DNA from 2 places in the Priestia veravalensis genome. Region 2 is predicted to be linked to the other one. Evidence: riboswitches for the same ligand, from Rfam matches in the RefSeq annotation. Region 2 holds a riboswitch; the other holds the start of a gene.
The links. A riboswitch is a leader RNA that binds a small molecule or an ion and turns the genes downstream of it on or off. The one in region 2 is predicted to bind glycine.

Region 1: another riboswitch for glycine. It lies ahead of gcvT (glycine cleavage system aminomethyltransferase GcvT); the one in region 2 lies ahead of AS180_RS12845 (ACT domain-containing protein).

Annotation. Positions count from the first base shown of each region.
Region 1 covers NZ_KQ758639.1:9,618-16,577, reverse strand. Annotated here, with positions in the region: gene gcvPB (aminomethyl-transferring glycine dehydrogenase subunit GcvPB) at 1-391, opposite strand, end outside; gene gcvPA (aminomethyl-transferring glycine dehydrogenase subunit GcvPA) at 384-1,730, opposite strand; gene gcvT (glycine cleavage system aminomethyltransferase GcvT) at 1,762-2,850, opposite strand; glycine riboswitch at 2,957-3,038, opposite strand; glycine riboswitch at 3,042-3,130, opposite strand; gene AS180_RS07630 (DEAD/DEAH box helicase) at 3,317-4,993, shown strand; gene AS180_RS07625 (YqhG family protein) at 4,980-5,801, shown strand; gene AS180_RS07620 (YqzE family protein) at 5,839-6,030, opposite strand; partial or broken gene AS180_RS07615 (cupin domain-containing protein) at 6,175-6,774, shown strand; gene comGG (competence type IV pilus minor pilin ComGG) at 6,853-6,960, opposite strand, start outside.
Region 2 covers NZ_KQ758657.1:22,410-29,369, reverse strand. Annotated here, with positions in the region: gene AS180_RS12855 (DUF3900 domain-containing protein) at 161-1,231, shown strand; gene AS180_RS12850 (cold-shock protein) at 1,413-1,613, shown strand; partial or broken gene AS180_RS23570 (carboxypeptidase) at 1,972-2,103, shown strand; glycine riboswitch at 2,428-2,503, shown strand; gene AS180_RS12845 (ACT domain-containing protein) at 2,594-2,866, shown strand; gene AS180_RS12840 (PFL family protein) at 2,881-4,242, shown strand; gene AS180_RS12835 (cysteine-rich CWC family protein) at 4,265-4,450, opposite strand; gene AS180_RS12830 (PH domain-containing protein) at 4,454-5,854, opposite strand; gene AS180_RS12825 (PH domain-containing protein) at 5,847-6,329, opposite strand; gene AS180_RS22615 (hypothetical protein) at 6,508-6,651, opposite strand; gene AS180_RS12820 (NAD-dependent malic enzyme) at 6,773-6,960, opposite strand, start outside.

The DNA of each region.
Region 1 (6,960 bases), on a different contig from region 2:
CCATGCCTGTAATCTCTGTTAAGTGCTCCTGCAAATCATACATGAGCTCAAGAGCACCTTGAACCGTTTCTTCATCCTGAAGTGGATGAATATTAGCGAAGCCTGGAATACGGGCTGTATATTCATTAATTTTTGGATTATATTTCATTGTACAAGAACCAAGCGGATAAAAGCCAGAGTCTACTCCATGGTTACGTTTTGAAAGAGCAGTATAGTGACGCATAATGTCTAGCTCAGACACTTCTGGAAGTTCTGGTGCTTCGGTACGTACATATTCTGCTGGCAACACTTCTGTACTGGTTACTTCCGGCACGTCTAGTTCTGGTAATGAATAGCCAACGCGTCCTTCTTTACTCATTTCAAAAATAAGCGATTGATGTTGATTATGCATAAAGATCCCCCAATTCCTTCACAAGTTGGTCGATTTCTTCTTTTGTACGGAGTTCAGTAAAAGCAAGTAGCATGTGATCCTTAAGCTCATGATAGTCTCGGCCTAAATCATAGCCACCAATGATATGCTTCGCTAATAACTTTTGATTTACTTCCTTACTGGGTTGAGGTAGTTTTACAACCAACTCATTGAAAAATGCCCCATTAAAAACAACATCTACTTCGCTTGCTTTTAATGCGTTATATGCATAATGCGTTTTTGATAAATTTTGCGTAGCCATTTCCTTTACCCCTTGCTTTCCTAAGGCAGTCATCGCTACTGAAGCTGCAAGTGCATTTAACGCTTGATTTGAACAAATGTTTGAAGTTGCTTTATCACGGCGAATATGTTGCTCACGTGCTTGAAGCGTTAAGACAAAGCCGCGCTTACCATTTTCATCAATCGTTTGACCAACTAAGCGTCCCGGAATTTTACGCATTAACTTTGTCGTTGTAGCAAAGTAGCCGCAGTGAGGACCACCGAACTGTGTTGGAATACCAAAAGGTTGTGCATCTCCTACAACAATATCAGCACCAAACTGACCCGGAGGAGTTAACAATCCAAGAGATAGTGGATTGCTTGATACAACAAACATTCCTTTTCCTTGATGAGCAATGGCTTCAATTTCTCTTAAAGGTTCTACTTGACCAAAGAAGTTTGGATACTGAACGATGACAGCCGCTACATCATCATCCATGCGCTCCTTCAGCACCGTCAGATCCGTTACGCCGTCTTTGCTTGGTACTTCTACTACTTCAATGTACTGACCTGCTGCGTACGTTTCTAACACAGCTCGTGATTCAGGGTGAACTGTTTCTGAAACTAACACTTTTTTCTTTCTCGTTTGACCTGCACTTAACATGGCTGCCTCAGCAAGTGCTGTACCACCATCGTACATGGATGAATTGGCAACATCCATTCCTGTTAGCTCACAAATCATCGTTTGAAATTCAAAGATAGCCTGCAGCTCTCCTTGCGAAATTTCAGGCTGATATGGTGTATAAGCTGTGTAAAACTCTGAACGCGAAATAACGTGATCAACAATAATTGGCATATAGTGATCATAAACACCTGCTCCTAAAAATGAAGCGTATTCCTTTACGTTCTTATTTTTAGTAGCTAAGTTTGTTAACTCTTTTACTAGCTCAGATTCTGATGCCGCTTTTTTTATATTGTATTCCCCTTGGAAACGAACGCTTTCTGGGATATCTGAAAACAACTCATCCACTGAAGACACGCCAATTGCCTTTAACATTTGCTGCTGATCTTCTGATGTCATTGGTAAATAACGATGTACCATTCTTTTGTCCCCTCTCTTTAATTACCCAACATTATTTTGAACGCTTATAAAAAGGTGTCTTCACGACTTTTGCTTTTAAACGTCTTTTTCGCACTTGCACATACACTTCTGTACCTAGCTCAGCATGTTTAGCATCGATAAGTGCAAGACCAATGTTTTTATTTAAAGTTGGCGATTGTGTGCCTGTTGTAACAAAGCCAATCTCTTCTTCCTCACTAAACACTTCATATCCATGTCGTGGAATTCCTTTATCAATCATTTCAAGCCCAACAAGCTTGCGGTTTGGTCCTTCTTCACGCTGACGCTTTAATACCTCTTTGCCGATAAAATCTTCTTTATCCGTTTTCACTGCAAATCCGATACGTGCTTCAATTGGCGTAATATCTTTTGAAAGCTCTTGACCATATAAAGCTAAAGTTGCTTCAAAACGAAGCGTGTCTCGTGCTCCTAATCCACACGGAACTACCTCTTCATTTTTTAAAAGCTCAGTCCAAAGCGTTACTACATCTGATGCAGAACAGTACAGTTCAAAACCATCCTCGCCTGTATAACCTGTACGTGAAACAAGCGCTCTCACACCTGCTACTTCTACATCATCTTTAAATGTAAATGGTTTCAAGTCAGATAATGATTCATCTGTTAATTTCTGTAAAACACCTTGTGCAGCTGGACCTTGCAAAGCTAGTAAAGCAAACTCACTTGAACGATTTACAAGCTCAATACCCTCTGGCTTATGCTGCTGTAGCCATTCGAAGTCTTTTTCAATATTTGCTGCGTTTACAACAAGCAGGTAGTCATCTTCTCCTTTTTGATAAACAAGGAGATCATCCACTGTGCCCCCATCTTCATAGCACATCGCGGTATATAGTGCTTTACCTGGACGTAATACTGAAACATCATTCGTCATAACTTTTTGTAAAAATGCCAAGCTAGTTGTCCCTTTTACATCAAACTCTCCCATGTGAGAAACATCGAACAGGCCAGCTTTTGTACGAACCGCATGATGTTCTTCTTTAATAGATGAGAATTGAACTGGAAGAGCCCAACCTCCAAAATCAATAATCTTTCCACCGTACTGTTGATAGACATCGTAAAGTGGTGTTTTGTTTAGCTCAGTCATTTAACATCCTCCTCATATAAGGCCATTTGCTTTGGTTTCGGGGAATCATCGTATCTTTTTTACACATAAAAAAGGACAGAGAACTCCCTGCTGTATAGCAGGAAGTCTCTGTCCTTTTCACCTGAAAGTTTACCCGTTAAATAGGTTTGCCTCGTGGGTGGTCTATTCGAAATAGACGCTCTCCAGAGTTGCGTCCAACAAGAGTCTTTTTGCCTGAGAGATTCACATGTTGTTTGCTCCTTCGGCGCCACTTTAAAGCAGTCTCTCCCCTTGTCATCATTCGCCTCTATAAAGTTTGTAATTTTGGGCATACTACTAAGAAACTATTACTTACACACATCAATAACAAAATAGTTCATTTAGTGACAATCTATTTTCTATTTTAAATTTTCTAAAATATATTTTTATCCTACATGATTCTGTTCAGCAGTTCAATAAAAACTTTCAGAAAGGAGCAAAACTAACGATGAACATCAGTATGAAGAAAGATGAAGCATGGGAATCTACTTTTTTAAATAAACTTGAGCAAGACGGCTCTTGGTCTGATTGGGAAATGTATAAATTAGCATATGAAATCGAGGAGCAAACGTTAATTACTGAATTTGAAGGTCTGCAAGCACCTCGCCATTTAACAGACCTAACCCCGCATCCACACCAGTTAGAAGTAGCTAAAAAAGTGGTAGAAGAAATGAATGGAAAAGCGATTTTAGCTGACGAAGTGGGGCTTGGAAAGACAATTGAAGCAGGACTCATTTTAAAAGAATATATGATTCGTGGTCTTGTGAAAAAAGCCCTTATTCTTGTACCAGCATCACTTGTATCCCAATGGGCAATGGAACTTAACCATAAATTTTTTATTCCTGCTGTTCCACAAAAGAAAACATACGTGTGGGAGCAATGCGACGTAGTAGTATCATCCATTGATACAGCCAAGCGCTCCCCTCATCGCGAAATTGTATTAGAACAAGATTATGACCTTATCATCATCGATGAAGCTCATAAACTAAAAAATAATAAAACAAAAAACTATGAGTTTGTTCAAAGCTTAAAGAAAAAGTTCTGCTTATTATTAACAGCGACACCAATTCAAAATCGAGTAGAAGAGATTTTCAACTTAGTTTCGTTATTAAAACCAGGCCACCTAGGAAACAAAGATTATTTTGCTGATTTATTTTCTGCTAAGAAACGTTCTGTTCAAAATGATGAGTATTTAAAGGAACTCGTTAACAAAGTGATGATTCGAAACCGCAGGCAAGACACAGGTATTGAATGGACAAAACGAATTGTTCAAACCGTTCCTGTTGAGTTTTCATCTGAAGAACGAGAGTTGTATGATCAAATCACTTCATTTAAGCAACATTCAAATTTACCCAGCAGTTCCTTTGCAATTTTAACATTGCAGCGCGAAGCTTGTAGCAGTCGCGAAGCAGTATTTATGACCTTAAAAAGCATGCTTGAACGCCAAGAGGACGAAAACAGTGAAAAAGCTACTCAGATGCTTAAACCACTCCTTGAAAAAGTACAAACCGTTCCTCAAAATGCGAAAGCAGAAAAGGTAATTGAATTAATTCAACAGATTAATGATAAAGTCATCATTTTTACGGAATATCGAGCAACTCAGCTTTATTTACAGTGGTATTTAAAACAACACGGTATTACATCTGTTCCGTTTAGGGGTGGATTTAAGCGTGGAAAAAAAGACTGGATGAAACAGCTTTTTGAAAGCCATGCTCAAGTTTTTATCGCAACGGAAGCTGGAGGTGAAGGAATTAACCTTCAATTCTGTCACCATATCATTAACTACGACCTACCTTGGAACCCAATGAGATTAGAGCAACGAATTGGACGCGTTCATAGACTGGGTCAACAGCATGATGTGCACATTTATAATCTAGCAATTGAGAATACAGTCGAAGAACATATTTTAAAGCTACTTTATGAAAAAATAAATTTATTTGAGCGTGTTGTTGGTGAGCTCGATGAAATTTTAACCAAACTAGAAATTGATAACATTGAAGATCACATTCAAGATATTCTTCTTCATTCACGAAGTGAAGGAGAAATGAAAATTAAGATGAACAATCTTACATCCATTATTGAATATCACGAAGATGAAGAAGGTGAACAGCATGCAGCAAACTGAAATTCATCAATTTCTCAAAAAATATTTCACGGCACATAACTGTGACTTGACAGAAGACGACCCATCTTATTTGAAGGTTCAGCTTACTATTGAAATGGATAAAGAGCTTATGAACCGACCTTTTTATTGGCATTATATTGAAAAAACAGGCGGGAAACCTAATCCTGCTTCACTTACGTTTATCACCGATCCAACTTATGATGATTCATCTGTACAAGGCGAAAAAATTCACTTTGGCTCACCGCGTTTACATCAAATTTTTGGGTCAGCCCAAAAGTTTGGAGGATTCGTTCACTTATATGAAAAAATGCATTCTCACTCACAATCGCAGCGTTCACTTCAGCCTTGGCTTGCTTTAAATATGAAGGTTTCGTATAAGTGTGACCGAAAAAAAGATGAATTACTATCGCTTGGGTTAAATTTAATTACGGGAGCGATTCTTGATAACTTTCAGCTGATGATGTCCAAACAAAACTTCACGTCAAAGATTCCTGATTATTGCTTTACGCTATCGCCAATTATTCGCCCCAAAAGCGGAATTTCAAGATTATCAGCTTATGTGGAAGATCACATTTCAAAGCAGCCGATGGATTGGGCAAAAAAAGCGCAAGAAAGATGGTATGAAGACCTTGCACTTTTAGATCATTTCTATGAGAATATGGAAGAGCTACCCGAAAGCTATACGACAGAAAAACAGGCTTTACAAGATTTATATGAGCCTGTTATTTTAACGAAAATTGTAAACGGCGGATTGTTTTACTTGTCTGAACAAACTGTTAATCATCACCTTTCACGTCATTTCGTATAAAACATTCTATAAATAAAAAAGGTAAAAAGAGCGCAGGCTACTTTTTACCTTTTTTCGTATTTCGATACCAGATTTGAAATGAAAGAGGAATCATTCCAAACCACCTATTAAAAAACGGATCTCGTGTCTTTTTCTTTTCAATTCGTTTGGTTTTACGAATTTCTTTCGGTTGATCCATATATTGAACAAGCTGCTGCGTTACGTACTTCACGTAGTCGTTTGTTTTCACATCATCATCTCCTACGAACTAGTATATCCTCGCTGAAAAGCTATTAATCAAAAGCAAGAAAACTTTGTGATGATGTAACACATTCTTTCCTGACTAATAATATGATACGTTATATTCTTTTGTAAGAAAGAGGTTGAAACAACTATGAGTCATTCTGGATTTGTTCCTGATAATTCGAATATTAAGAAGACGTCTGGTACACCAAACTTATCGTTTAACTACCAAAACAGCGTATTATTTAAACGAAACACCAACAACATTGCGTATCAAGTAACATCTACACAGCTCCCTGCCATGATCGGTTGAGCTTTTGTAGACTTATATTTAACTAAAGGCTATATGAGAGAACCCCATTGGCACCCAAATGCTTGGGAGTTAGATGTGGTGATTTCTGGAGAAGTCGAGGTATCAATTATAGATCCCGATACGAGCACCCTGCATACGTATCGTATTAAAAAAGGAAATGTAGCATTTATCCCAATGGGTTGGTGGCACTGGATTGAACCATTAACAGAAGAAGCTCACCTTCACCTTTTCTTTAATAACGACCAGTTTGAATCAGCAGAAGGTTCAGACATCCTTCGCTTAACACCTCCTGAAGTGTTTCAAAAAGCTTATAATGTCAACGAAAGCCAAATTAAACAAGCATTGGAACCCACTGATGAAACGGTTGTGATTGGGCCTCCTTTCACTAACCATTCAAAGCGTAATGTAGAACATCATCATGTAAAAGTCAAATATTAATGATAAAGATGTTGAATTTGATGATTAACAACAAAAGACCTTGATTTCTTCATAAACTCAAGGTCTTTTGCTCTATCTCTAAACCCAGGCAATTACCTTACCGCTTTCTCGCTGAAAAGTAATTGTATGAATAAGCTGTCTTTCTTCTTTTGTAGCGCAGCGAACTTGAATAGTCACACTATCCTC
Region 2 (6,960 bases):
CCTTTGTTTTACTAGACTCTCGTTATCTATTATACTATTTTTTGTAAATTTTAGAAAGTTTAGATTTTTCAACCCTTTCGATATTTTATTTATCATTGACGCTTTTTTCTTTTTTCTACTATACTGAAATGATGAACTCTTAATGAAACAAGGTGAATCTATGGACTTTAAAATTAATTTCTTATCTTTTTACGTCATCCAAGTAGATGGTAAAGACGAGCAAGCAGACAAACGCTACAAGCATTTTCAAACGCTGAATACAGAAGAATACGAAGAAAGCTCAATTAAAGACTTCTTAGACGGTGAGTTTAAAAAAATTGTTAAACGTAAGGTTGAACGCCATCCAAAAGCTGAACAAGTTCCTACAAAGCTTGGTTACTTTGTCACGGAACCTGGGCACGCATTAGATTCTAATCCTAACTATAATTTATTTCATCGCACGCGCTTTGCAACGGCAAAGGAGGAATTTGAGGAAAATAGCGAACAGTTTATTCACGCATATTTAGATACCGCAGCTGTACGAGGCGGTGCTTTTTTAGTTATATCCGCTGTACCGCGCAAATATTTCGATCAGGCGTTTGTATTTATTTTAAAATGTGATTTTGAGCCCAAAGTTGCCTCAATCACCGATGAATCAACGCTCATTCGCCATGTCGAAATGGCCATTACAACCAAGAACATGAAGTCTATTCAATACCCATACATGCCTGAAGAAGGCATGGTCGAAGAAAGCGAACTTGTCATCCACCAAGCGTCTCACGCTCGTTACTTTGAAGACTTCTTGAAATTCATTGACTACAACGAGCCGATGCCCGAGATTATGAAAACACAAGTGATGGATATGGTGCGTGAACACGTCAGCGAAACGTTTGAAGCAGAAAGCGTAGAACTCGAACAGTTTGAATCAGACATGGAACTGTGGGCAACAAGTGAAAAGCGTGAGCTTCAAGAACGTTTGGATACCCATCAAGTTATGGAAGCTGCTGCTCATATCGTCGAGCATACGCCTGATGCCGAGCTTAAAATGAAGCTTGGCGAAACGGAGATTAAAGGACTGTTAGCGGATTTCGGGGAAAATATTCACTTAGCGAAAGTGAACGGACGCTATGTGGCGTTAATTGAAGCAGAATCGATTTTGTTTGAAAAAGGCGCGTCTCCAATTGAGTTTCATAAGCCTGGGGATTTGCACGGGATTATTGAGAAAATCAGCAGTAAGCGCTGGGAAGAATGAGCCAAAAATAATAAACGGACGCATCTATTTTTTACTTTACTTGCAATACTGAACTGTTTCTGTTATTCTTAAGAAGAATTATTTTTGTTCGGTAAGGATTGACAAGTTAACAACTTTCGTCTGAAGATTTGAGCAAGAATAGTAACACAATGTGTGCAAAGCACACGAGGAGGCAACAACAATGGAACAAGGTAAAGTAAAATGGTTTAACGCAGAAAAAGGTTTTGGATTCATCGAGCGCGAAAACGGAGACGATGTATTCGTACATTTCTCAGCAATCCAAAGCGAAGGTTTCAAATCTTTAGATGAAGGTCAAGCTGTAACTTTTGAAGTAGAGCAAGGTCAACGTGGACCTCAAGCTACTAACGTTCAAAAAGCGTAATTAATACGGACATCTATGTACAGACTCTACTTGTAGAGTCTGTTTTTAATTTACATTGAAATTTGGACATAATAAAAACCCTACTCACGAATGAATAGGGAACATCAAAACACAGATAGTAACTGGTAAAGAAAATGGTAAACTTAGTATAGCATAGTATTCTTATAATACCTAATTTTTTATTACACATCTCATGATAATCAGTAACTAACCATCCACTGCGATATCCGCCCTCTCCCTCTTTCTCCTCGTCTTAACTTTCACTTATTTGTACAGTTACAATAATTTGTTTACATTCTACTTTAAATATTCTCAAAATACAGTATTTTAAGCTCATGCCTTTTTTAACTAATGGCACATTAAACAAACAATCACTACTTTAGACTCAACTGTAAGAGCTATTTCAGATGGCTCAATAGAAAATGCAGATACAAGCTTTTGGGACACGCTTGCCTCCCAAACAACTCGCCCTTCTGGAGAAGACGAGTAATAAAAATTATCACAGGAAAGCGACTGATAGGCGCTTTCCTTTTTTTCTATTTATAACAATTGTACCCTTTTCCCTTTGCTGAACTATTGATGAAAAGCCTTAGCTCCTACCTCTCCTCTCACCTTTTGCTTCCATTGCTCTATTTTTAAGTGTGATATAGCACAAAACACTCTCCCATTCTAAGTAAACATGATGAAACAATAGAAATGTTCAAAAAACATTGACTATCTTTTCTTTTGTTGATATGATTTTTCTATTGGTTTTTGAGCCAATGTTAAATTGAATATTCCCCAAGCAATGATTGTTGTGGATAACACTACAACAGGAGCAGCTTCTGGAGAGACCGCTTAGGCGGCGCCGAAGGATTCACAATCTCAGGCAAAAGGACAGAAGAGTAACGATACATACGTATGTTATTCGATGACCTATTCGAGATTGGATTCTTCCAATCTCTTTTTTTATTTTCTATATTATTTTTGAGGTGATTATTATGCAACAAAAGCGCGCTGTGGTTAGCGTAATTGGACAAGATCAAGTAGGGATTATTTCAAGCGTCACAACTGTCTTATCAAATCAAGGTGTTAACATCCTCGATATTAGTCAGACAATATTACAAGATTTCTTTACGATGATGATGATTGTCGATGTATCAGCTATTGAACTAAACTCGCTACAACATTCTTTAAATAACGTTAGCGAAGAGCTTGGTTTAAAAATTCACGTGCAGCTTGAAGAAACGTTTCAAGCTATGCATCGCGTATAAAAGGAGGAATAAATATGAGTATTGCTTTAACAGAAATGATGGAAACCATCCGAATGGTTCAAATGGAGAACCTCGATATCCGTACAGTAACAATGGGTATCAGTTTAAGAGACTGTGCTGATTCTAACTTTGAAACAATGAATCAAAATGTCTACAACAAAATTGTTTCATATGCAGGTGAATTAAAAGAAACTGCTGAACAGGTTGAAAAAGAATATGGAATTCCAATTGTAAATAAACGTATTTCAATTACTCCTATCGCAGAGATTTTAGGTCATGCAACGGTTGAACAAACAATCACGCTCGCTAAAACATTAGACCGTGCTGCACAACAGGTTGGTGTCGATTTTATCGGAGGCTTCTCAGCTCTTATTCATAAAGGAATTTCAAAGAGTGATCAAACGTTGCTAGACGCGTTACCTGAAGCTCTTAGCGTAACAGAACGCGTTTGTTCTTCAATCTCAGTAGCCACCACTCGTACCGGTATTAATATGGATGCTGTAAAACAGCTCGGCGTTATTATTAAAGAAGCGGCTAACCGTACAAAAGATCGTGATGGCATTGCTTGCGCCAAGCTGGTTGTGTTCTGTAACCCTGTTGAAGATAATCCATTTATGGCCGGGGCTTTTCACGGCTCAGGTGAAGGTGAAGTGGTCTTAAACGTAGGTGTTAGTGGCCCTGGTGTTGTTTTAAATGCACTAAAACGTCATCCTAATGCTGATTTAGGTGAGGTATCTGAAGTAATTAAAAAGACGGTATTTAAAATTACGCGCGCTGGTGAGTTAATTGGACGCGTAGTGGCTGAACGACTAAACGTTCCCTTTGGCATCATGGATTTATCACTGGCTCCTACTAATGCTATTAACGACAGCGTTGCTGAAATTTTAGAAGAAATTGGGTTAGAACGTGTGGGTACTCATGGTACAATTGCTGCGTTAGCACTTATGAACGATGCTGTGAAAAAAGGAGGCGCAATGGCTAGCTCTTACGTTGGTGGTCTAAGTGGGGCTTTTATTCCGGTCAGTGAAGATAACGGGATGATTAAAGGTATTACCGACGGTTCTCTAAATCTATCAAAACTTGAAGCGATGACCTGCGTATGTTCTGTTGGTTTAGATATGATTGCTTTAACAGGAGATGTTAGTCCTGCTACGCTTTCAGGAATGATTGCTGATGAAGCGGCAATTGGAATGATTAACAAAAAAACAACCGCAGTACGCGTTATCCCTGTTCCCGGTAAAAGTGAAGGTGAAATGGTAGAATTCGGTGGTCTTCTAGGACGAGCTCCAGTCATGGGTGTTAACCCTTATAGCTCTGAGCGATTAGTAAATCGCGGTGGACGAATTCCTGCTCCCCTACAAGCATTGATTAATTAAGTAAAAAGAGTCAGCGTAATCATTACTCTTCACGCTGACTCTCTTTATACGCTTGCAGACAAGATTTGCAAATGCAAGAATGACTAGATTTTGCTTTTAACGCATCTGGAAACTCTTCTTCTGCGCACCAGCAAGTAAACTCTTCTTCTTTTAAAACATGCTGACATCCATTCTTTTTTCCACACAGTGGACAGGTTCTGTTAATCATAACTCACTCTTTCTTTACATCCCAATGTGTAGCTTTATCAAAGATCGGCTTCCATATGCGCTCCGGTAAATAGCCAACTCCGTAGGAAGAACCAAGACCCATTGTTGATACAATAAGATGACGACATCCTTTTTCCCAAAACCTGCTGCTTGCTTTCACCTTTACATCCTGAATCTTTCTGCGCTGCATAACCGTTGTTTTTCGAGTAATAAACTGCGATCGAATACTTAAAAATTCATGGGTCATCGCTACGCCTCCTTGGTGATATCCAAACCATGTTAACAACGAAGTAGCTAACAAAATGACAACCACTCCCCACACAAGCTGAACTTTCCAAAAGCTGATTGCTACTGCTGCAATGCAAGCTGTAATGAAGACATATGATAGCTTATACCATACATAATTGCGCACTACGTTTGGCTTAAACTCAAGATAACGATAAGTAGGAAGATACTCTGAAAAAACCTCCGTTATTTCCTTTTGTTTTAAAAATGGGTGTAAATACACTTTTTGCTCTAAATCAGAAGTTACGACTTTTAACGAAATGGCTCCCCAACCAAATAAACGCTGAAGCAAACCTTCTTCAACTGTAACCGCCTTAATTTTTTCAAAAGGAATCGTAAGCGAGCTTTTGTTTAATAGCCCGTATTGAACTTGAAGGTGCTTTTCATAGCGCTCCACCATAAAATTACCAAAGCGGATTACGTACAAGATAATAGAAAGTATATATGCTATGCATAAAATAAAAAATACTAATATGATAATAGCTAATATAGACTGCGTAACAATCTGTTCATAAGCATCTTGAATCCACGGGTTGATTAAGTCATCCACGTATTCGTATAGTACACCCAGTCCAGCAAAGATATAGCCAAAGTTCGCCGATAGCGCAGCAGCAATCACTAAGCGACTGGTGGGCACCTTTAATGTTTTAATGATTTGTTTTCTTTCAGGACTCTCTTCTACTGAAAAAGACTCCCCTGCTTGCAGCATTGTTTTTAACTCATGGGCGTCTTTCATTAAAACACCTGGTAAATCGACTTCTGCACCCATTCCTGTTCCACCTGCTGTTTCAATACGAAGCCGTGCCAGTTTAACTAGGCGAAACAGAAAAGGCTGATCAATTTGAATCGATTGAATACGCGTTCGTTGGATAAAACTATTTTCTTTTTTAAAGACTCCTTTTTTAATTCGAATTTCTTTTTCTGTAACTTCGTAGCGAAATGTTTGCCATTTAACAAATGCAAAAAACAAGCTGATACCTATAATAATTAAACCAACCCACCAGTATGTCAGTACTTTATCTCGCTGAAGAATGATTAAAAATGCAAATGGTAAAATATTGTCTTTTATGTACTTTGCAGCTTGAACAATAACGGCAAGTGGGTGCAGCTTTTTATTCATATTCGTCCTTCACCTCTGCCATCTTTGCGATTGTTTCGCGTAAATTATTTGCGTCTTCTGATTGTAGTGCCGGAAATTCAAGAAATCCTGCAGCTGTTACAACATTAATTGAAGCCAGACCGTATTTACGCAAAATTGGCCCCGTTGATGTTTCCACATGTTGAACCTTCACAATCGGCACTTTTGTATGATTCCAGATAAACAAACCTTTTTGTACTTCGATATGCGTCTCTGTTAGTTGATACGAATACACTTTCATGTAAATGCTCGGAGCGATGACAACATAAACAATAAAGCTAACGATTAGCAGAGCTCCAGAAACCCAAAAAATCCAGATCCACCAATTAAAAAAATAGACAAGAACATAATAACCAATCGTTCCTGCTAACCACAATATATGTGGCAATAGCGCTTGAATTCTCATTGCGCTTTTTGCTTCGGAAGGTAGCTTCCCCTGTAAATGTGTAATTTCCATATGTATTTCCTCTCAATTCATGTATTCTTTCTTCTTATACGCTTGAGCTGCCCAAAAAGTTTCAATAATATGTATTTTTTCATATTTTTTCATATTTTTTCTAATTTGTATACAAAAAGAGAGTAGGACATACCAAAACAAATTTTCAACAAGACGAACACTCCCTTTTCTCACCTCCTTACATTGTCACAACATGTTCGTTCCATTGCGCTACGGCCACTCGCTTTCCGCGGGGAGGAACCTGAGCTTCCTCGCTATGCTGCGGGATCTCCGTTTTCCCTCTCTTTCCCGCAGGAGTCGAGTGCCCTACGCTCCATTCCACCCTGTTTCCAAACTAGGTTTTCCCAATCAACAAAAAACCTGAACGATTAAAAGTGAGGAACTCTCAATCGTTCAGGTTTATCATTGACTGAATTACTTATGTCCCAGCCTCTTTTTATTCATTATTGATAAACGTTCTTTTTTACGTCACTTTGTACTGCTGCGCGCTCTACTGCTTCAGCAACAGCTTCATGTACATTAACATTTAGCGGATGAGGCACTAGATCCCCTGGCTTTGTTGAATTTGCAATCGCTTCTGCAGCTGCAACTAGCATTTTGTGAGTAATATCACGAACACCAGCGTTTAGTA